3 regions of the Variovorax sp. P4_B11 genome follow, and region 3 is predicted to be linked to each of the others. Evidence: predicted binding sites of a transcription regulator. Region 3 holds the regulator's gene; each other region holds the start of a gene.
What was found. The regulator FliA, encoded in region 3, starts transcription of late flagellar genes. The targets are predictions, from matches to a motif close to CTAAAGTTTNNNNNNNNNNNGCCGNTA.
Positions count from the first base shown of each region.

Region 1 (7,052 bases), on a different contig from region 3:
CTGAACCGGATCTGCCTCAAGGACGGCATCGATCTGGTGAACATCGTGCGCAAGAAGGAGCAGGAAGACCTGCTGCGCGGCCTCGGCGCGAGGTACGTCTGCAACACGGAGTCGCCCACCTTCATGCAGGATCTCACCGATGCGCTGGTCGCCACCGGCGCCACCCTGGCCTTCGACGCCATCGGCGGCGGCAAGCTGGCGGGCCAGATCCTGACCTGCATGGAAGCGGCGCTGAACAAGACCGCCACCGAATACAGCCGCTACGGCTCCAGCACCCACAAGCAGGTCTACATCTACGGCGGTCTCGACCGCGGGCCGACCGAGTTCATGCGCGGTTTCGGCATGACCTGGGGCATGGGGGGCTGGCTGCTGTTCCCGTTTCTGCAGAAGATCGGGCCGGAAGGTGCGGCGAAGCTCAAGGCACGGGTGGCGGCCGAGCTGAAGACCACCTTTGCGAGCCGCTACACCGCAGAGCTGTCGCTGGTCGAGGCGCTGAGCCTGGACCGGATCGCGGTCTATTCCCGCCACGCGACCGGCGAAAAAGCCCTGCTCAACCCCAACAAATAGTTGCGGCCCCCTCGGGGGGCAGCGACCCRCACGMAGTGGGGGAGCGTGGGGGCAATCCAGGCCGGCGCCGGGCCGCCCCAAGGCGGCCTGCGGCCCCCTCGGGGGGCAGCGACCCRCACGMAGTGGGGGAGCGTGGGGGCAATATTCAGCCCAGGGCCAAGCGGTTGCCGCCGCCCGCCGTCCTGCGGGTGCCGTCCGGGCCGTAGAACAGCTGCACGCTCGATTGCAGGAAGTGCAGCGCGCGCTGCGTGAAATCGAGGTGCGTGTGGACCATCGAGCCATTGCGCAAGTTGCGCGCCTTGGCCTTTTCGGCCAGTTCCAGCAGGGACGTCCAGGCCTGGCGCGTCGCCTCGCCGGCGGCTGCCGCCGCGGCATCGGCGCCGGCCGGGCCGGGCTCGAATCCCAGCGCCACCTGCGCCGTCTCGCGCTGGCGGTCGAGCGTCGCCATGCGATCCAGCAGCGCGACCTTCTGTTCGGTGATCGACCCCAGTTCGCCGAAGCGGGCATCCGTCATGGCCTGTTCTTCCTGGTCGAGCACCGACAGGAACTCCTCGACGCAGGTCTTTTCCGCGTGCAGATAGAGCAGCATGGTGTTCATGGCTTCGGTTCCGTATCGAGCAGGTCGCGCACGCTGGCCAGCAGGCCGCTGGCGATGCGCTCGGGGTGAACCTGATAGCGACCCGCGCGAATGTCCTCGCGGATCGCCGCGACGCGCGCAGCGTCGAAGTCGCTGCCACCGGGCGCGCTGGGCATGGTTCGCACTTGTCCCATGGCTTGCGCTCCGTCCGTGGCGGGCGCCGCAGCGCCATCGACGCCGCGGGTCGCGGCAGCTCCCGCCTTGGTCGGGCGGCTGGGGGGCGTGGCCGAGGGGCCGGGTGGATCGATTTTCAAGATGATTCCTCAAAGGGCTGACCCGTATATCGGCGGACGCAGCAAGAACTTTAGGCCGAAGTTTGCACAAATTTCGAGGCGCGGCGAAGGTGGAAAACCAGGCCAGCCAGGCCGGCGCCGGGCCGCCCCAAGGCGGCCTGCGGCCCCCTCGGAGGGCAGCGAGTACAGGCAGTGACGGAGCGTGGGGGCAATCCAGGCCGGCGCCGGGCCGCCCCAAGGCGGCCTGCGGCCCCCTCGGGGGGCAGCGAGTACACGCAGTGACGGAGCGTGGGGGCCATCTATTGGGCGAGTCGGACCTGGCCGTCTTCGGTCGCCACGCCGGTGAGCAATCGGCCGTCGCGGGTCCGGGCCTGCACGCTGGCGCCGACCTCCGCGCGGGTCATCGCCTTGCCTTCGGTGCTGATCGCGAATCCGGCGCCCTGGGCCACCAACTGCACGGTCTGGCCCTGCAGGATCACGACCACGCCGCGCATCGACTCCTTGCGCAACGGGGCGCCGGCGGCGATCCGGTGGGCGGCCACCACGCCCTGCAGCGCCGAGGCCTCGGTGACCACCGAGCGCGGCAGGTCGCCGAGGTCGCCGTTGCGCTCGGTCACGTCGGCGGCGCCCAGGGCTTGTCCGGCCTCGATCGCACGCGCGGCGACGAAATAGCGGCCTTCGACCGCGACCTGGGCCGGCACGAAGCGGGTCCAGGGTTTGTCGCCGCGGCAGCGCAGGCCGATGGAGATGCGGCCACGCGGTGCGGTGCCGTGAGGCAGGAAGGCCTCGAAGTCGTCGCAGGGCGGCAGCGTGCCGGCGGCCTGGGTGCTGAAGCTGAACTTGCCGGGCAGTCCGGCGGTCTGCTTCTGCAGCAAGTCTTCGATCGCCGTCCGTGCGCCCTCGGGCAGCGGCGCCGCCGCGATGGAGGAGGCGCCCGCCAGGGCCATCAGGCCGGGCAGCGCGAAGCGCAGGAAGCGGGTCCGGGAGGGACGGTGTTGCATGGGAGTGCCTCGGGAAGCGCGGGTGGGATACAGAAGGGGAAACGCACCGGCGCCGGGTCATTCTAGGAACGGACCCCTCGGCGCGAAGCGGCGAAGTGCTGGCGAAAACCCTCTTTGTTCCGCCCATTGCAAACGCGATGCATGCATAGACTCGCTTTCCATCTGTCGCCATGCCGTCTTGTGCGGACGCGACGCCAACCGATGGAACCCCATGATCGACAAGCTCGATGCGGCACTTGCCTTCAACCGCGAAGCCCTCAATCTCCGGGCCCAGCGCCAGGAAGTGCTGGCGGCCAACATTGCCCACGCCGACACGCCGAACTACAAGGCGCGTGACTTCGATTTCGCCAGCCGGTTGACTCAGGCGATGGAACAGGGCCGGCAGTCGCAGTCCTTCGCGCTGGCGACGACCTCGTCGCGCCACCTGGCCGGCGAGTCGAAGACGATGCCCGACCAGGACCTGCTCTATCGCGTGCCGAGCCAGTCGAGCATCGACGGCAACACGGTCGAGATGGATGCCGAGCGCATCAACTTCGCCGACAACGCGCTGCGCTACGAGTCGAACCTGACGGTGATCAACGCCAAGATCAAGTCGCTGCTGTCGGCTGTCCAGCAGTAAGCGGCAGGAACAAGAAAGAACGCCATGCCGCTTCCCAGTGCTTCGATGAACATCTTCAACGTGGCGGGTTCCGCCATGGCCGCGCAGTCCCAGCGCATGAACGTGACCGCGAGCAACCTCGCCAATGCCGAAAGCATGGCCGGCCCCGATGGCCAGCCCTACCGCGCCAGGCAGGTGGTGTTCGAGGTCGCGGCCTCGGGCCAGCAGGACATCGGCGGCGTCAGGGTCGCCGGTGTGATCGAGGACTCCGCGCCCGCCAAGCTGGTCTTCGACCCCAAGAATCCGCACGCCAATGCCGATGGCTATGTCGCGATGCCCAACGTCAATGTGGTCGAGGAGATGACCAACATGATCTCGGCCTCGCGCAGCTACCAGGCCAATGTCGAGGTCCTCAACACCGCCAAGACGCTGATGGTCAAGACACTGACCATCGGCCAGTAACAACACCCGAGAAAGCGCATATGGCCATCACCGACACCTCCTCCATTACCGGCGCCAACGCGGCCAGCGCAGCGGCCAGCACCGCCAGCGTCGCCAATGCCGACAGCGAGCAGCGCTTCCTGAAGCTGCTGGTGACGCAGCTCAACAACCAGGACCCGCTCAATCCGATGGAGAACGCCGAGCTGACTTCGCAGCTGGCACAGATGAGCACGGTGAGCGGCATCGAGAAGCTCAACAGCACGCTGTCGGGCCTGGTGAGCCAGACCGGCTCCAACCAGGTGCTGCAGGCGGCCTCGCTGATCGGCTACAACGTGCTGTCGCCCGGCAACACGCTGGCCACCAAGGATCCGGAGGCGGGCAAGGACCCCGCGGCGCAGGCCTTCGCCGTGCAGCTGCCGGGCACGGCCGCCGACGTCGAGATCAAGATCGTCGACGCCTCGGGCAAGACCGTGCGCACGATCGAGGCCGGCGCCATGACCGAAGGCGTGAACGCCGTCACCTGGGACGGCAAGGACGACGCCGGCAACGCGGTGCCCGCGGGCAGCTACAAGTTCACGGTGGCTGCGAGCAACAGCGGCACCGCCGTGGAAGCCACGGCACTGACCTTCGCGCAGGTCGCGGCGGTCAAGCAGGGCACCGGCGGCGTCACGCTCGAACTGGCATCGGGCCAGAGCATCGCGCTGTCCGACGTGCGGATGTTCCTCTGAGGAGCGTCGCGCGCTTTCATCCGGCGGCGGCTTTCCGGCTGCAGGCCTTCTCTTCAATGCTTCGAACCAAGGATTCATCATGAGCTTCTCCCAGGGCGTCAGCGGGCTCGGCGTGGCCGCCGCGAACCTCGATGTGATCGGCAACAACATCGCCAATTCGGGCACCATCGGCTTCAAGTCGGCGGCCGCGACCTTCCAGGACATCTATGCGGGCTCGCGCATCGGGCTCGGTGCCTCGGTGTCCGGCGTGGTGCAGAACTTCACGCAGGGCGTGACGCAGACCAGCAGCCGACCCTTGGACGTCGCGATCCTCAGCGGCGACGGCTTCTTCCGCATGACCAGCACCAGCGGCGAAGTCATGTACTCGCGCAACGGCCAGTTCACCAAGGACAAGGACGGCTACATCGTCAATTCCGGCGGCCTGCGCCTGACCGGCTACGGCGTGAATGCCAGCGGCGGCATCAACGGCGGCACGCCGTCGGCGATCCAGATCCCGACCCAGGCCATGACGCCGAATGCGACCACCAGCGTCGACGCCGAGTTCAATCTCGATGCGCGCAACACGGTGCCGACCACGACGCCGTTCGACCCCACCGATTCGGCCACCTTCAACTATTCCAACGCCGCCGGCCCGATCTACGACTCGCTGGGCAATGCGCATGACCTGTCGGTCTACTTCGTGAAGACCGGCGCCAATGCCTGGAGCGTCTACGGCACGGCCGACGGCGCGCCGATCAACGGCGGTGCCGCGTTGTCCGCCATGACCTTCGACACCAACGGCAACCTCACGGCGCCCGCGGGCGGCGCGATCACGCTGCCGGCGCTGAATTTCGCCAACGGCTCGTCGCCGGTCAACATCAATGTCGACCTCAGCGGCACGACGCAGTTCGGCACCGCCAACGGCATGAGCAAGCTGAGCCAGGACGGCTACACCTCCGGCGTGCTGACCTCGTTCTCGATCAACCCGGACGGCACCATCACCGGCAAGTTCTCCAACGAACAGTCCAAGCTGATGGGCCAGGTCGTGCTGTCGTCCTTCGCGAACCCGAACGGGCTCGAGCCGAAGGGCGACAACATGTATGCCGAGACGCAGGCCTCGGGCGCGGCCCTGACCAGCACGCCGGGCGAAGGCACCAAGCAGGGCTCGCTGGCCGCGGGCGCGCTCGAAGCCTCCAACGTCGACCTGACCGCGGAGCTGGTCAACCTGATCGTCGCGCAGCGCAACTACCAAGCCAATGCGCAGACCGTCAAGACCCAGGACCAGGTCATGCAGACGCTGATGAACATCCGCTGAGGCGGAGTTCCGAACCGTCGCAGTCCCTCAACAGCAGGAGCACACAGTGGATCGAATGTTGTATGTCGCCCTGAGCGGCGCCAAGCAGGCCATGGAGCAGCAGGCCTCGGTCGCCAACAACATGGCGAACGTCTCGACCCCGGGCTTCCGGGCGCAGATCAACACCTTCCGCGCGGTGCCGGTGGTCGGCGAGGAGGCGCCGACGCGCGCCTTCGTCGCCGCGACCACGCCGGGCGCCGACTTCAGCCACGGCCCCTTGACCGAGACCGGCCGCGACCTCGACGTCGCGGTGCGCGGCGAGGGCTGGCTGGTGGTGCAGGCACCGGGCGGCGGCGAGGCCTACACCCGGGTCGGCAATCTGCAGGTCGGTGCCGATGGCCAGGTGATGACGATGGGCGCACGGCCGGTGGTCGGCGACGGCGGGCCGCTGGTGATCCCGCCCGGCTCGACCGTGACGATCGCCTCCGACGGCTCGATCGCGGCCCGCGGCCCCGGCGACCCCGCAACGGGCGTGCCCGAGGTCGGCCGCCTGAAGCTGGTCAACCCGCGCAACGCCGACCTGGTGCGCGGCGACGACGGCCTGTTCCGCATGCGCGATGGGCTGCCGCCGGCCCAGGCCGACGACAGCGTCGTCGTCGCCGCCGGCATGGTCGAAGGCAGCAACGTCAATCCGGTCGAGGCCATGGTGGCCATGATCGCCAACGGCCGCAGCTTCGAGATGCAGATGAAGTCGATCCAGACCGCCGACACCAACGCGCAGTCGGCCAACAAGCTGCTGGCCTACGGCTGAGCCGCAAACCCCCTCGCAGGAGTAATTCAATGATTCGTTCCCTCTACGTGGCCAAGACCGGCCTCGAAGCCCAGCAGACGCAGCTCGATGTCGTGTCCAACAACCTGGCCAACGTCGGCACCACCGGCTTCAAGCGCAGCCGCGCGGTGTTCGAGGACCTGATGTACCAGAACCTGCGCCAGGTCGGCGGCCAGACCTCCGACCAGACGCGTCTGCCCTCCGGCCTGCAGGTCGGCACCGGCGTGCACGTGGTCGCGACCGAACGCATCCATGCGCAGGGCAACATGACCAAGACCGACAACCCGAAGGACGTCGCGATCAACGGCTCCGGCTTCTTCCAGGTGCTGATGCCCGACGGCACCACCTCCTACACCCGCGACGGCTCGTTCCAGACCGACCGCGACGGCCAGCTGGTGACCGCCAGCGGCTTCACGATCCAGCCGGCGATCACGATCCCGCAGAACGCAACCAGCATGACCGTCGGCCGCGACGGTATCGTCACGGTCACCCAGGCCGGCAGCACGGCCACGGTGCAGGTCGGTCAATTGCAATTGGCCACCTTCCTGAATCCGGCCGGCCTCGAGAGCAAGGGCGAGAACCTCTACAACGAAACCGATTCGTCCGGTGCGCCGAATCTCGTGAACCCGGGCCTCGACGGCGCCGGCATCCTGAGCCAGGGCTACACCGAGGCCTCGAACGTCAACGTGGTCGAGGAACTGGTCAACATGATCGCGACGCAGCGCGCCTACGAGATCAACAGCAA
Region 1 is NZ_JBFUHO010000026.1:89,308-96,359, forward strand. It holds gene AC1DYD_RS22370 (zinc-binding dehydrogenase) at 1-567, shown strand, start outside; gene AC1DYD_RS22375 (flagella synthesis protein FlgN) at 713-1,165, opposite strand; gene flgM (flagellar biosynthesis anti-sigma factor FlgM) at 1,162-1,458, opposite strand; gene flgA (flagellar basal body P-ring formation chaperone FlgA) at 1,737-2,438, opposite strand; gene flgB (flagellar basal body rod protein FlgB) at 2,650-3,057, shown strand; gene flgC (flagellar basal body rod protein FlgC) at 3,103-3,498, shown strand; gene AC1DYD_RS22400 (flagellar hook assembly protein FlgD) at 3,519-4,205, shown strand; gene flgE (flagellar hook protein FlgE) at 4,285-5,499, shown strand; gene flgF (flagellar basal-body rod protein FlgF) at 5,546-6,289, shown strand; gene flgG (flagellar basal-body rod protein FlgG) at 6,319-7,052, shown strand, end outside.
Region 1: a site for FliA is predicted at 1,486-1,512, ahead of flgM (flagellar biosynthesis anti-sigma factor FlgM). Genes of this name have one in related genera too.

Region 2 (7,052 bases), on a different contig from region 3:
GCCTGGGCCAGCTGCGACACGGTGATGCTGTAGTTGCCGGCGGCGCTGGCATCGGTCGACGAGGCGGCCAGGATGCCGCTCACCGTGGGCGTTCCCGTGACGGTCTGGAACAGCGCCGGGTCGCCCAACTTCTTGGCGGCGGTCTGCAGGACGCCCAGCGCGCTTTGCAGCGTTCCGTAGGCGGACAGCTTGCTGGTATAGCTCTTCGCCTTGGCGTCCAGGGCCACCAGGGGCTGGCTTTCCGCCGTCTGGAGCTGGGTCAGGAGCGTCGCCAGATCGAGGTTGGAACCGACGCCCAGGCTGCTGATCGTTGCCATCTTGCTGCTTTCTTGAACTGCGTAGGAAAAGAGGTGCGTGCTTCAGGCCTGATGGCTCACCAGCAGCCCGCGCGCCTTGCCCATGACCTTCGCGATGCGAACCACTTCCTCGGTCGGAATCTGGCGGATCACCTCGCCGTTGGCCTGGTCGACCACCTTCACGATGACCTTGTCGGTGTCCTTGTCGATCTCGAACTGCAGGCTGATCGAACGGCTCTCGAGCGAGGCGTTGACTTCGCGCACCGCCGTCTCGATCTGCGCAGGCGTCGCCTGCGCCACCGCGCCCGCGGCCGTCTCTGCCGCCGCGGCCGTGGTACCCGCGACGGGACCGGCGAGCAGTTGCGTCCATGGCGTTTCTTTGGCGGGAATGGCTGGCAGCGGGTTCGACATGATTTCAATCCTGGTTGCGGGGTTCGCTGTGCTCTGCGGCCTCGCCATGAGGCATGGCCGCAGAGGACAACGCAGGCGGCGGGGCCTGCGGTGGCCAGGCCCTCCCTTGCAGGAGGGGCCCGGCATTCCTTTCCTTTTCTGTTCTCTTCCGATTAACGCAGGAGGGACAGCACGCCTTGCGTGGTCTGGTTGGCCTGGGCCAGCACCGAGGTACCGGCTTGCTGCAGGATCTGGGCGCGCGTCATGTTCGACACTTCCACCGCGTAGTCCGCGTCTTCGATGCGCGAGCGCGACGAGGACAGGTTGGTGACGGTGGTGCCGAGGTTGGCGATCGTCGAGTCGAAACGGTTCTGCACCGCACCCAGCGAACTGCGCAGCTTGTCGACCTTCGACAGGGCGGCGTCGATGGCGGCGAGCGGATCGACCGTCTTGGTCGAGTTGCTGACGGCTTGCGTCGTGACCTTGCCCGGATGGGCGGAGTCCGCATAGACCACGCTGCCGGCCGAGTCGGTGACCACGCCATTGGCGTTCAGGTTGACGTTCTCGGCTGCGACAGTGGTCAGGCCGGCGACGCCCATGAAGGCACCCGTCACCGCGCCGCCGGCGGCTGCCACCGCGTAGGCCGCCGTGGCGCCTGCGCCGTCGATGTCGATCGAACCGGCGCCGGCGTTGATCAGGGCCGAGACCTGGCCCGCCGTTGCACCTTCGTTGGCCACCGTGAAGGCGTTCGCGCCTGCTGCCGCGCCGCTCGCGTTGACCGTGTACTTGGCGCCGGTGCTGGCGATCGTGATCGAGTCGCCGGCGGTCGTCATGCCGTTGGTCGAATCGACCAGGTTCGTCAGCGTGGCCGCCACCGTGGTGCCGCTGCCGGTCTTGGTCAGGTTGTTCGAGGCGTCGAGGTACAGCGTGGAACCGTCGGCCGCATCGGTCAGGTTGCCGTTGCTGTCGATCTTGACGTCCGTCGAGTAGCTGCCGAGCTTGACCGTCGCGGTCACGCTGGTACCGGCGGCCGGCGTCAGCGAAGTCAGGGTGTTCGCCTGGGTGCGTGCGGCTTCCGCGGCCGTGTAGCTCTTGGTCGACGCGTTGTAGGTGTAGGTCGCCGCGCCGGTGATGCTCACGGTGCCGCCGTTCTGCATCTTCGCCAGCACGTCGTCCGCCTTGGCGCCGTTGGCCGCCGCGGTCAGGGTGCGCGAGTAGGCCGTGACGCCGTTCGTCGTCGCGCCGGCCGCGAAACCCGCCACCAGCAGGTCGCTGGCACCGGCCTGCTTGTTCTTCGAGCCCGTGCCGTCGACGTTGAAACCATCGAGACCCAGGGTCTTCGCGCTGATTTCCTGCAGGTCGATGTCGATCGTCTCGCCGTCATTGGCACCGACCTGGACGGTCAGCTTGCCGGCGTCGGCCGAGAGGACCTTCACGCCGTTGAACTGGGTCTGTTCCGACACGCGGTTGATTTCGTCGAGGCGCTGGGTGATTTCAGCCTGGATCGAGGACAGGTCGCTGTCCGAGTTCGTGCCGTTGGCGGCTTGCACCGACAGTTCGCGAACGCGCTGCAGGTTGTTGTTGACTTCGGTCAGCGCGCCTTCGGTCGTTTGAGCGATCGAGATGCCGTCGTTGGCGTTGCGGGTCGCTTGCGTCAGGCCCTTGATGTTGGCCGTGAAACGGTTCGCGATGGCCTGGCCGGCGGCGTCGTCCTTGGCGCTGTTGATGCGCATACCGGAAGACAGGCGCTCGATCGCGGTGTTCAGCGACGATTGCGACTTGTTGAGGTTGTTCTGCGTGAGCAGCGAGAGACTGTTGGTATTGATGACTTGCGCCATGCTCGACTCCTGTTTGACAAAGGTTGTGGACTTCCGGCCTCTGGCCGTAACGCTGGACCTGCTCTCGCCGTGAGACTCAGGCCACCGTTGGATCAGTTATCGGCAGGCCCCCTGAAACCTTTAGGGAGGCATTGAGAAAACCCCCAGGTTGGCTCACTTCGTGTAGCCGCCCACCCCCTTTCAGGGGGCGCAGCCAGCGGCCCGGCGAAGCCGGTTCCGCGGCTGCCCACGAAGGGCGCGCTGCGCGCAGCCGAAGAGCAGACGCAGCGCCGGCTTCCCCGGCCGGCGCAGCCAGGCCCGTTGGGGGAACACCGCGGAACCGGCTTCGCCGGGCCGCTGGTGTTGCCCCCGGCAGGGGGTGGGCGCCCGGACACGAAGTGCCGGGCAACCTGGGGGCGAGCCACACTCAAGCCGGCAGGTTCATCACCTCTTGATAAGCGCTCACCAGCCGGTTGCGCACCTGCAGCCCGGTCTGGAACGCCACGTTGGCCTTCTGCAGGTCGACCATGACGTCGTTCAGCGCGATGCCCGGCTTGCCGAGTTCGAAGGACTCGGCCTGGCCGTAGGCCCTGGTCTGCGCGCCGCTGATGTTGTCCAGCGAGCGCTTGAGTTCGGCGGCGAAGCCACCGGTTTCGGTGGGTGCGGCGGCGGCGGGCGAGAAGCCGGCCTGCACGGCGGTGGCCCGCATCTGTTGCAGGACGGATTCGATGGCGGTGATCGACATGGGCTTTCCTTTGTTTACTTTGGTGTTGCTATAGAAGCGCCCAGGCGCTCCGTCGTCCTTTCAGCGTAGCAAGGGAAGACCCCGATACAAGCCGCCAACAGACGGCAAAAGCCCCCGCTGTTCGGTCTATCGAATTTGTTACGGCTGCTCACAATCAACCGCGAAACGACAAGCCCGCTGACGACTTCAACGCCCTACGGCATGACCTCTGAACAACAACCTCACTCCCTCCGCATGACGACGCACCTGCCCGGCGCACCGGCCATGGCGAGGATCCGCGCATGAGTTCGACGGCACCGGCGATCGCTGCGCCCGCGACGTCCTCGCTCCCCCCGCTGCTCGAGCGCCTGCGGGCCCAGCCGAAGCTGCCGATCGTCATCGGCGCCGCGGCGCTGGTGACCGCCGTGGCCGCGTTCACGCTGATGAACCGCGGCCCCGACTACAAGGTGCTCTACACCAACGTCTCGGATCGCGACGGCGGCGCGATCATCGCCTCGCTGCAGCAGATGAACGTGCCCTACAAGTTCGCCGAAGGCGGCGGCGCGATCCTGATCGCCGGCGACAAGGTGCCCGAGGTGCGGCTCAAGCTCGCCGCCCAGGGCCTGCCGAAAGCCGGCGGCGTCGGCTTCGAACTGATGGACAACCAGAAGTTCGGCACCAGCCAGTTCGCCGAGCAGGTCAACTACCAGCGCGCGCTCGAGGGCGAGCTGGCGCGCTCGATCGAATCGGTCGGCACGATCGAGTCGGCGCGGGTGCACCTCGCGCTGCCGAAGCCCTCGCTGTTCGTGCGCGAGCAGAAGAAGCCCTCGGCCTCGGTGGTGCTGACCCTGCAGCGCGGCCGCAGCATCGACGAAGGCCAGGTCAGCGCCATCGTCCACATGATCTCCAGCAGCGTGCCGGAGCTCGACCCGAAGGCGGTCACGGTGGTCGACCAGCGCGGCAACCTGCTGTCGGCGGCCAACAGCGGCGCCCGCGGCCTGGACGTGAGCCAGCTCAAGTACGCGCAGGAAATCGAGCAGGGCTACATCCGCCGCATCGAGGCGATCCTGCAGCCGATCGTCGGCGCCAACAACGTGCGCGCCCAGGTCGCGGCCGACATCGACTTCTCGGTGATGGAACACACCGACGAGAAGTACAAGCCCAACCAGGAGCCCGGCAAGGCCGCGATGCGCAGCCAGCAGTCGAGCGAATCGCTCCAGCAGGGCGGCACGCCGCCCGGGGGCGTGCCCGGCGCCCTGTCGAACCAGCCGCCCGGCACCCCGAGCGCGCCGATCACGACCGCGCCACGGCCCGGCACGCCCGGTGCCCCGGCCGCTCCCGGCGCCTCGAACGGCGCCACGGTGGCGAGCAGCACGCAGTCGAGCGGACCCAGCAACTCGCGCAAGGACGTGACGACCAACTACGAGCTCGATCGCTCGATCCGCCACGTGCAGCAGGGTGCCGGCGGCATCAAGCGGCTGTCGGTGGCGGTGGTCGTGAACTACAAGGATGCGACCGACAGCACCGGCAAGAGCAGCCCGCGGGCCCTGACGCCGGTCGAGATCGAGCAGATCCGCAACCTGGCGCGCGAGGCGATGGGCTTCAGCCAGGAACGCGGCGATTCGCTCAACGTGGTGAACAGCGCCTTCGCCGACGACAACAAGGAGCCGAGCGCGGCCGTGGTCCCGTTCTGGCGCGATCACGACAAGCTCGAACTCGGCAAGACCCTCGGCCAGTACCTGCTGCTCGCCTTCCTCGCGCTCTTCGCCTGGTTCGCGGTGCTGCGGCCCCTGCTGCGCAAGCACCTGGCGCCGCCGCCGGCCCCGGCACCGACCGCGGCCGAACCGGGCGCCTCCGGCGATGCCGCCGGCGACGCGCCGCAACAGCCGGATGAACCGGCGATCTCGGCCGAAGAAGCCCTGCGCCAGCGCGAGGCCCTGCGCCAGAAGGCCGACCTGGACTACGCCCATCAACTCGCCGAACAGGATCCCAAGCTGGTCGCCACGCTGATCCAGCACTGGATGAACAAACATGATCAGTGAAGCAGGTACCCGCAAGAGCGCCATCCTGTTGATGGCCCTCGGTGAAGACCGCGCCGCCGCGGCGCTGGCCCACCTCGCCACCGGCGAAGTGCAGACCCTCGGCCTCGCGATGGCGAAGCTCGTCTCGGTCTCGAAGGACGAGCTGAACGCGGTGCTGTCCGAGTTCCGCCACGAGACCGAGCAGCTCTCGGCGCTGCACCTGGGCTCGAGCAGCTACATCCGGGCGGTGCTCAAGAAGGCGCTCGGCGACGATCGCGCCAGCAACCTGCTGGAGGACATCCTGCAGGCCGACGAGCCGCACAGCGGCATCGAGCGCCTGAACCAGCTCGAGGCCAGCGAAGTGGCCGAGCTGATCCGCGACGAGCATCCGCAGATCCTGGCGACCGTGCTGATCCACCTGGATCGCATGAAGGCCTCGGAGGTGCTCGAGAAGCTGCCGACCCGCCTGCGCCACGACGTCATCATGCGCGTGGCCACCTTCGGCGGCGTGCAGCCCTCGGCGCTCATGGAGCTGACCGATGTGCTGACCGAGATGCTCTCGGGCCAGGGCCTGAAGCGCAGCCGCCTGGGCGGCGTGCGCACCGCGGCGGAGATCGTCAACCTGATGAACAGCGCGCAGGAAGAAGAAGCCATCGCCCACGTGCGCGAACACGACGAGGCGCTGGCGCAGCGGATCATCGACGAGATGTTCGTGTTCGAGAACCTGCTGAGCCTGGAGGACCGCAGCATCCAGCGCCTGCTCAAGGACATCGAATCCGACTCGCTCATCACCGCGCTCAAGGGCGCGCCGCAGGAGCTGCGCGACAAGTTCCTGGCCAACATGTCGCAGCGCGCCGCCGAGACGCTGCGCGAGGACATCGAGCTGCGCGGTCCGGTGCGCGTCTCGCAGGTCGAGGCCGAGCAGAAGGCGATCCTGCAGGTCGCACGCCGCCTCGCCGAAGCCGGCGAGATCGTGATTGCTGCGCCAGGCACCGATGACTACGTCTAAGTACCCAGCGCCTTCGCCCTTCGGCGCCCGGGCGCGCGCGGCCACGGCCTATGCGCCGCCGCGCGCCGCCGCCTCGAAGCCCGACAAGCCGGTGCTGTCCGCCTGGCAGCGCTGGGAGATGGACACGCTGGACGAGCCCGCGCGGCGCGCCCCGGCCCCCAGCGGCCGCGGGACGTCCGTCCCGCCGGTCGAAGCCCCGCCCTCGGCGGCACTGCTGCATGCCGCCGAACTGGTGAGCCTGCGCCGCGAGGCCCGCAGCGCCGGCGAGGCCGAAGGCAGGCGCGAGGGCCATGCCAAAGGCCATGCCGAAGGCTATGCGCAGGGCCGCACCGAAGGACTGGCCGCCGGCCTGGCCGCCGCCAGCGCGCATGCCGAGCAACTGCGCGCGCTGGCCGCCAGCCTGCCCGCCGCGCTGCGACGCGCCGACAGCGAGCTGGCCGACGCCGTGCTCACGCTGGCGCTCGACGTCGCGCGCCAGGTGGTGCATCGCACCTTGCGTGCCGAGCCTGAATGGGTGCTGCCGCTGGTGCAGGATCTGCTGCAGACCGAGCCGGCGCTGCAGGGCGAGCCGCGCCTGCTGCTGCATCCGGACGACGTCGCGCTGGTGAAGAACAGCCTCGGCAACGAACTGCAGGCCGCCGGCTGGCAGCTGCGCCCCGACGACACAATGAGCCGCGGCAGCTGCCGCGTGCAGTCGGCCACCGGCGAGATGGATGCCAGCCTCGAGACGCGCTGGAAAAGCGTCACCGCGGCCTTGCGCCGCGACATCGACGCCCAGGAAGCCTGAGCCATGAC
Region 2 is NZ_JBFUHO010000063.1:18,191-25,242, forward strand. It holds gene fliD (flagellar filament capping protein FliD) at 1-317, opposite strand, end outside; gene AC1DYD_RS33950 (flagellar protein FlaG) at 360-707, opposite strand; gene AC1DYD_RS33955 (flagellin N-terminal helical domain-containing protein) at 860-2,524, opposite strand; gene fliE (flagellar hook-basal body complex protein FliE) at 2,931-3,248, opposite strand; gene fliF (flagellar basal-body MS-ring/collar protein FliF) at 3,530-5,269, shown strand; gene fliG (flagellar motor switch protein FliG) at 5,259-6,257, shown strand; gene fliH (flagellar assembly protein FliH) at 6,244-7,044, shown strand; gene fliI (flagellar protein export ATPase FliI) at 7,048-7,052, shown strand, end outside.
Region 2: a site for FliA is predicted at 2,622-2,648, ahead of AC1DYD_RS33955 (flagellin N-terminal helical domain-containing protein). Genes of this name have one in related genera too.

Region 3 (7,052 bases):
GGCGACGAGGCCATCGGCCAGAAGTCGGTGCTGGAGGACCTGATGGCGCAGGCGCGCAGCGAGATTGCCGCCGGCTGCGATGCCCATGTGCTGGCCCTTTCGGGACAGCTCGGCCTGCGCTCGAACGAAGGCGGCGATGCCTACGAATGCCAGGGCAGCCTGCTGTTGTCCGACCGCAGCGGCCTGCCGCTCGCCGCACCCAACCAGTGGCTGTCGACGGCGGCCGTTGGGGGCGGCATGGAGGCCCGGCGCAGGCCGGGTCTGCGCCAGGTCCAGTGGCTGCGGCAGCAGTCGCTCGGCCGCACGCTGGTGCACGTGCTGCCTCGGCTGCCGAGCCTGGAGTCGATGGTGGAATGGCAGGCCCAGAGCCAGCGCTGGCTGGCGCGGGCACCCGGCTCGACCGCGGTGATCGACCCTGTGACCGAGGCCTCGGGCAAGCTGGCCCGGCTCGGGCTGGCGTTCGGCGAGGCGCGTGCCGTGGTGTTCCGCGGCAAGCCCGCGCTGCAGTGCGAGGCGCAGGCCGAGGTGCTGCTGAGGATCAGCCCCTCGGCCGCCATCGACCCGCGTGCGCTGCCCCGGCTGCGCTGCGTGGTCACGCGTGTGCTCGATGCGCGCGGCCAGAAGATCCTGGCCCAGAGCTACCTGCTGTCGAACCTCGGCCACGCGGTGAGCGCGCAGCAACTCGCGCAATGGCAGGGCTGGGCGGCCGAGGCCGACCCCTGTTTCCGACTGCTGCGCCAGGGCGTGCAACTGATCGGCGGCATCGGCGAGCTGGGCGACCCCGACATGATGAAGCGGCTGCTCGTCGCCGGCCAGGTGAGCACCACCGTGTGGCGGCTGCTGCAGGCGAAGGGCGAGTGGGCCGATCGAACGCGAATGCTGCTGAACCAGCTCACCGGGCGGCCGGTGCGTTCCAGCAGGCCGCTGACCGGCAACGCGCTGTTCGTGGGTGTCGGCAAGCTCTTCGTGCTGCTCGAAGCGCTCGGCACCGAGTCCACCGCGCCGACCCGGCAGCCCAGGGTGCTGGCGCAACAGGGTTGAGGAGCGACGCATGAGCAAGCTGGTTGCAGATCAGGCGGACGGATTGCGGCGCCTGCTGGCGCATACGCCCACGCGCGTCATCGCCGTCGCGGGCATGGGGCCCGGCGGTGGCGCCTCGGACGCCACCATGAACCTGGGCGCGGCCCTGGTCCATCAGGGCAAGGACGTGCTGGTCCTCGATGAGCACGGCGGCACGGCGGCGGCGATCTGCGCCGCCTGGGCCATCGACCCGCTCGGCGACCTGGCCGATGTCGCCGATCGGCGCTTGACCCGCGACGGCGCGATCGCCCGCGCCGACTGCGGCGTCGGCGTGCTGCCGGCACCGCTCGGCGATCGGCATGCCGAGATCGATCCGAGGGTGCTGTGTCCCGGCGGCGTGGTGCTGATCGACGCCCAGACCGACAGCGAGGGCCGGCTGTCGCCGCTGGCCCGGCTGGCGGACGAGTTGCTGCTGGTGCTGCAGCCGAACGCGGCGTCGATCACCGCGGCCTATGCGGGCATCAAGAGACTGCACTACGCGCACGGGCTGAAGCAGCTGCGCTTCCTGGTCGACGGCGTGGCCGGCGCCGAGGAGGCGCAACGGATCACCCACAACCTCGCCAGCACCGGCAGCCGCTACCTCGCGGTGTCGCTCGAGGCGGCCGGCTGGGTGCGTTCCGATCCACATCTGGCGGACGCGCGGCGTCTGCGGCAGACCGTGGTGGAGGCCTTCCCGGCCAGCCCGGCGGCGGTGGATTTCCGCCGCATCGCGGTCGACATGGCCGGCTGGCCCTGGCGCACGGCCGTTGCGCGCGGGCGCGGCCCGCGATCCGTCGCGGCGCCGCCGGGCGGTCCGCGCATCGACCTGCCGTCCCTTCGGGCGACGCCGGTGCCGAGCACGGCCGTCGCCTGAGCGAAACGAACCGATCAACCGTCAAGCAACAAAGGACCGCACGTGTACACCGCACAGGGCACCATTGAGAAGTCTCACCTGCTGGCGCAACACCAGCCGCTGGTGCGACGCATCGCGCTGCAGATGATCGCCAAGCTGCCGGCGAGCGTCGAGCTCGACGACCTGATCCAGGCCGGCATGCTGGGCCTGCTCGATGCGTCGAGCCGCTACCAGGACAACAAGGGCGCGCAGTTCGAGACCTTCGTCAGCCAGCGCATCCGCGGCGCCATGCTCGACGAGCTGCGTGCCAGCGACTGGGGCTCGCGCGGACTGCGCCAGTCGGCGCGCGCGGTCGAGAAGGCGATCCACGCGCTCGAGCACCGGCTCGGCCGATCTCCGACCGAAGGGGAGATCGCGAAGGAACTGAAGATGGACCTGGAGGCCTACCAGTCGCTGCTGCAGGAGATCCATGGTTGCCAGCTGGTCTATGTCGAGGACTTCGCGAAGGGCGAATCGGAGAATCCGTTCCTCGACCTGCACGCGCAGCAGGCCCGCAAGGGCCAGGGTGCCAGCGACGATCCGCTCGAGCAGCTGCTCGAGAGCGGCTTTCGCCACCAGCTGATCGACGCCATCTCGGCCCTGCCCGAGCGCGACCAGCTGCTGCTGAACCTGTACTACGAGGAAGAGCTGAACCTGCGCGAGATCGGCGCCATCCTCGAAGTCAGCCAGAGCCGGGTCTGCCAGCTGCACAGCCAGGCGATCAGCCGGCTGCGGGCGCGGCTGAAGGATCTTCTGTAGGCCGACGGCCGCCCGGGGCCCGGCCGTTCACCCACCACCATCTGCATGCGAAAAACCAGCAGCCGATTGCGTGCGAAGGCAACCCCGGCTCATGTGAACAGCGTTCCGTTGAGCGCGATCCGCACCGTCCGTACCGTAAGAACCGCCAACGCCAAGCTCAGCGCGCCCAGCAGCACTGTGGCGAGGACCCAGAGCGGCCCGCTCGCCCGGAATTGCGCATACTTCAGCGCTGCGTTGGCCAGCGCCGCCATCGGAAAGCCGATCGTCCACCAAGCCGGAGAAAACTCGATGCTCGGGCGGAACACTTTCGGCGCGACCACGGCGAACATGAACAGCCCGAAGTAGAAGAGCAGCGCGGCGAAGCGGTCGATGCCGCCAACGATACTGCTGTACGCGAGGAAGCCCACTGCGAAGGGCGCCACCAGAATCATCAATGACGGCGTCATTGCGGGCGCAAGCGGGTCGCGATGCACAAGCCGGCTGACGATCATCACGCAGAGCACGAGCGCCAGCACGGCGCCGACTGCGCCGGCAATCAGATTGAGTTCCGCAGTCCAAGCCATGGGCATGTGTCCGCCGGTCACGGCGATGTCGAGCGTGGCCACGCCCGGAATCAGCCAGGCCGGCACGGCGTGCGACGCCTCCACCTGACCTCTGAGCAGGCGGGAGACAACGACGAAGCTCAGCGCGAAAGTCGCCAGCACTCCCACGGTCCAGATGGCACGCGCGGCGGGCGCGTGATACGGCCCGACGACGGCGGACAGCAAGAGAACCGAGATCACGATGGTGCCGAAGAAGTTGCCGGCCACGGGGTGATGAAACTCTGCATGCACGGCCTCCGGATGCTTTGCGAGCTTCGCCAGATAGCCCAAAGAGACAAGCAGGAAGACGCCCAGAGCGAACGCTCCGATGGCCTCGCCGACAAAGGCCGGCGCACCCAGGCTGCTGTGCGCAAGTCGCCAGGCAAGGGCCAGCCCAGAGAGGCCCATGACCGATCCAAACAGGCTGACAGGCAGGTTGCGTACGGAAGATTCGCCATGCGGATACAACGGGAGGGACGGGTTCATGGACGGGCTTTGCACAGCAGGTTCCTTTGGCAGCTTTTGCAGGGACTGCTAGTTTCTGCCAAACTTCCGTCATCGCCCTTGCCAACGTACGGCGTTTTCTGCCAATCATTGGGCTTTGTCAGCCATGCGCATCGCCATACTCGCATTTCCCCGTGTCCAACTGCTTGATGTCGCAGGGCCTGCCGACGTATTCGCCGAGGCATCGCGCCAGCTCGGCAAGCCCCGTGCCTATCAGGTGCAGGTGATCGGCACCGAGGAAGGCATGCTCAAGACCAGCAGCGGGTTGCGCCTGGCCGTCGACGCGACCGTGGCGACCCATCGCGGGTCCATCGACACCTTGCTCGTCGCGGGCAGCCCCAACATCGAGGACATGGCGAGCGACGTCCAGTTGCACGACTGGCTGCGGCGCCAGTCTCGCGCCGTGCGACGCTATGGCTCGGTATGCACCGGCGCCTTCGTGCTGGCGGCCAGCGGGCTCCTCGACGGCAAGCGGGTGGCGACTCACTGGAATTCCGCTGCCCGCCTCGCGGCGGCATACCCCCGTACGTGCGTCGAAGCGGACGCCATCCATGTGAAGGACGGCAAGCTCTTCACCTCCGCCGGGGTGACCGCCGGCATGGATCTCGCACTCGCGATGGTGGAAGAGGATCACGGCCGCGAACTCGCGCTGCGCGTGGCGCGCGAGCTGGTGATGTTCCTCAAGCGTCCCGGCGGCCAGAGCCAGTTCAGTGCCCACCTGGCGGCGCAGACGTCCGAGCATTCCGGTGTGCGCGAGGTGCAGGACTACGTGCTTGCGAATCTGAAGGACGATCTGTCCGTGCCCGTCCTGGCGTCACGCGCAGGCATGAGCGAAAGGAGCTTCGCGCGGATCTTCCGCAGCGAGACCGGGACGACGCCCGCGGAGTTTGTCGAGAATGCGAGGATCGACGCAGCTCGTCGCTTGGCCGAGGAGTCGGACTTGCCGGCCAAACGACTGGCCGATGCGGTGGGCTATGCGAATGTGGACGGCTTTCGGCGGGCGTTTGGTCGTCGACTGGGTGTGAGCCTTGTGGAATATCGAAGGCGTTTCGCGAGATGACGATGCGGGTGCGTCGATCAGGGTTTGATTGATGGTCGGGGCAGGTATTCGGCCGCGCGCTCGTCCAGACCCACTAGCCAGAATCGCGCGTCCATGGCATCGCCGTGATATGACGCGGGCAGCCAGGCACCGAGTCTGCCGTACTCGGCATGCAACTCGTCCAGCGGCGGACATGTCGCATTGCCGGCTTGCTCGTCGAGCGCTCGTGCCAGCACGGGCCGCCAGGAGTCGGGCACCTGAATGGTGGGGAGATAGGTCGCAGCCATCCTCGCGGCTGTGCGCGGCAGGCGTTCAGCATCCGCACGAAGCACGCGCAGTACGGCGAACTCGTGCGGGGTCGGCGGTCTCGGCGAGTTCATATTGCTGTTCGGCACGGTTGATATTCGTTTGTCGCGCCTGCTTCGGCTCCGACGCGGGGCCAGTGCAACATTCATGCTGCCGACCGTGAGCGGCAGAAGGCTCAGGACACCGGCTTCGGCGAGAACGCCGCCACGTTGCCTGGCTTGCGCAGCATCTTGTCGACGTCCGCGGCGTGCAACTCCTCGGCGTGGATCATCTGCCGCGCGAACTCCTCCAGCGCCACCGAGCGGCCTCCCACGTGCGACAGCAGCTCGCGGTACAGGGCCAGCGCACGCGCCTCGGTGTCGAGCGATTCGCGCAGCATGGCGGCGATGTCGTGCTGGTGCGAATCGAGCAGTGGCCCGATCGCGAGCGAGGGGTAGTCGCCGAGCGTGGTGATCCACTCGCCGATCTGCTGCGCGTGCAGCAGCGATTCGTCGGCCTGTTCGCGCAGCCACGAGACGATGGGAATGCGGCCGAAACCAAACACCAAGAAGGAGTAGTGCGTGTAGCGCACCACGCCGGCCAGCTCGGCTTCAAGTAGCCGGTTGAGCACGGAGACGACCTTCGCCTGATCGAACTGTTCCATGTCAGCGCTTCCGGATGGAGGGGCGCATATTATGCGCCGCGCGCCGCACCGGCACGAAAGGTCAGCGAGAATGGCCTGCCATCAGCCGATGTACCGGTGCGCTATTCTTCAGGCCGCCAGGAAGCGCTCCGCCAGCAGCGCCCAGTACGCCGACCCGATCGCCACGTTGTCGTCGTTGAAGTCGTAGCCCGGGTTGTGCACCATGCAGGCGCCGGCACTGTCGCCGTCGCCGTTGCCGATGAACAGGTAGCTGCCCGGCAGCTTCTCGAGCATGAAGGCGAAGTCCTCGCTGCCCGGCAGGGCCGGCCCTTGCAGCGTGACCTTGTCGGCGCCGAGCAGTTCGAGCGCCACCTCGCGTGCGAAGGCGGTCTCCTCGGGCGTGTTGACCAGCACCGCATAGCCCGGCCGCCAGTCGATCCGCGCCGTGACACCGAAGCTCTCGGCCTGGGCGGCGATCAGCGCCTTCACGCGCCGCTCGAGCGTGGCGCGCACCTCGCGGTCGAGCGCGCGGATACTGATCTCCAGCGTCGCCTGCTGAGGGATCACGTTGTTGGCCTTGCCGGCGTGTATCGCGCCGACCGTGACCACGGCCATCTGCAGTGGGTCGACGTTGCGCGACACCACGGTCTGCAGCGCCATCACGATGCTGGCCGCCGCGACGACCGGGTCGGTCGCGCGGTGCGGCATGGCGCCGTGGCCGCCGACCCCGGTGAGGGTGACCGTGGCGTAGTCGGAGGAGGCCATCGCAGGGCCTTCGCGCAGCACCAGGCGCCCTTGCGGCATGCCCGGCATGTTGTGCATCGCGAAGATCGCATCGCACGGGTACTTGTCGAACAGCCCGTCGTTCATCATCCGCAGCGCCCCGCCGCCGCCTTCCTCGGCCGGCTGGAAGATCAGGTTCAGCGTGCCCGAGAAGCGGCCCCGCTCGGCCAGATGCCGGGCGGCGGCCAGCAGCATCGCGGTGTGGCCGTCGTGGCCGCACGCATGCATCACGCCGGCGTTGCAGCTGGCGTAGCCGAGGCCGGTGGCCTCGTCGATCGGCAACGCGTCCATGTCGGCGCGCAGGCCCAGCCGGCGCCGGCCGCTGCCGCGCACCAGCCGGCCCACCACGCCGGTGCCGCCGAGTCCGCGCTCGACCTCGTAGCCCCAGGCCTGCAGCTTCTCGGCCACCAGTGCCGCGGTGCGGTGCTCGTCGAAGGCGAGCTCGGGGTGGTGGTGGATGTCGCGTCGCAGGCCGATGAATTCTTCCGCCTGGCTGTGCAGTTGATC
Region 3 is NZ_JBFUHO010000060.1:1,157-8,208, forward strand. It holds partial or broken gene flhF (flagellar biosynthesis protein FlhF) at 1-1,041, shown strand, start outside; gene AC1DYD_RS33205 (MinD/ParA family ATP-binding protein) at 1,052-1,933, shown strand; gene AC1DYD_RS33210 (RNA polymerase sigma factor FliA) at 1,976-2,710, shown strand; gene AC1DYD_RS33215 (SLAC1 anion channel family protein) at 2,800-3,777, opposite strand; gene AC1DYD_RS33220 (GlxA family transcriptional regulator) at 3,902-4,855, shown strand; gene AC1DYD_RS33225 (hypothetical protein) at 4,873-5,229, opposite strand; gene AC1DYD_RS33230 (ferritin-like domain-containing protein) at 5,316-5,783, opposite strand; gene AC1DYD_RS33235 (M20 aminoacylase family protein) at 5,892-7,052, opposite strand, start outside.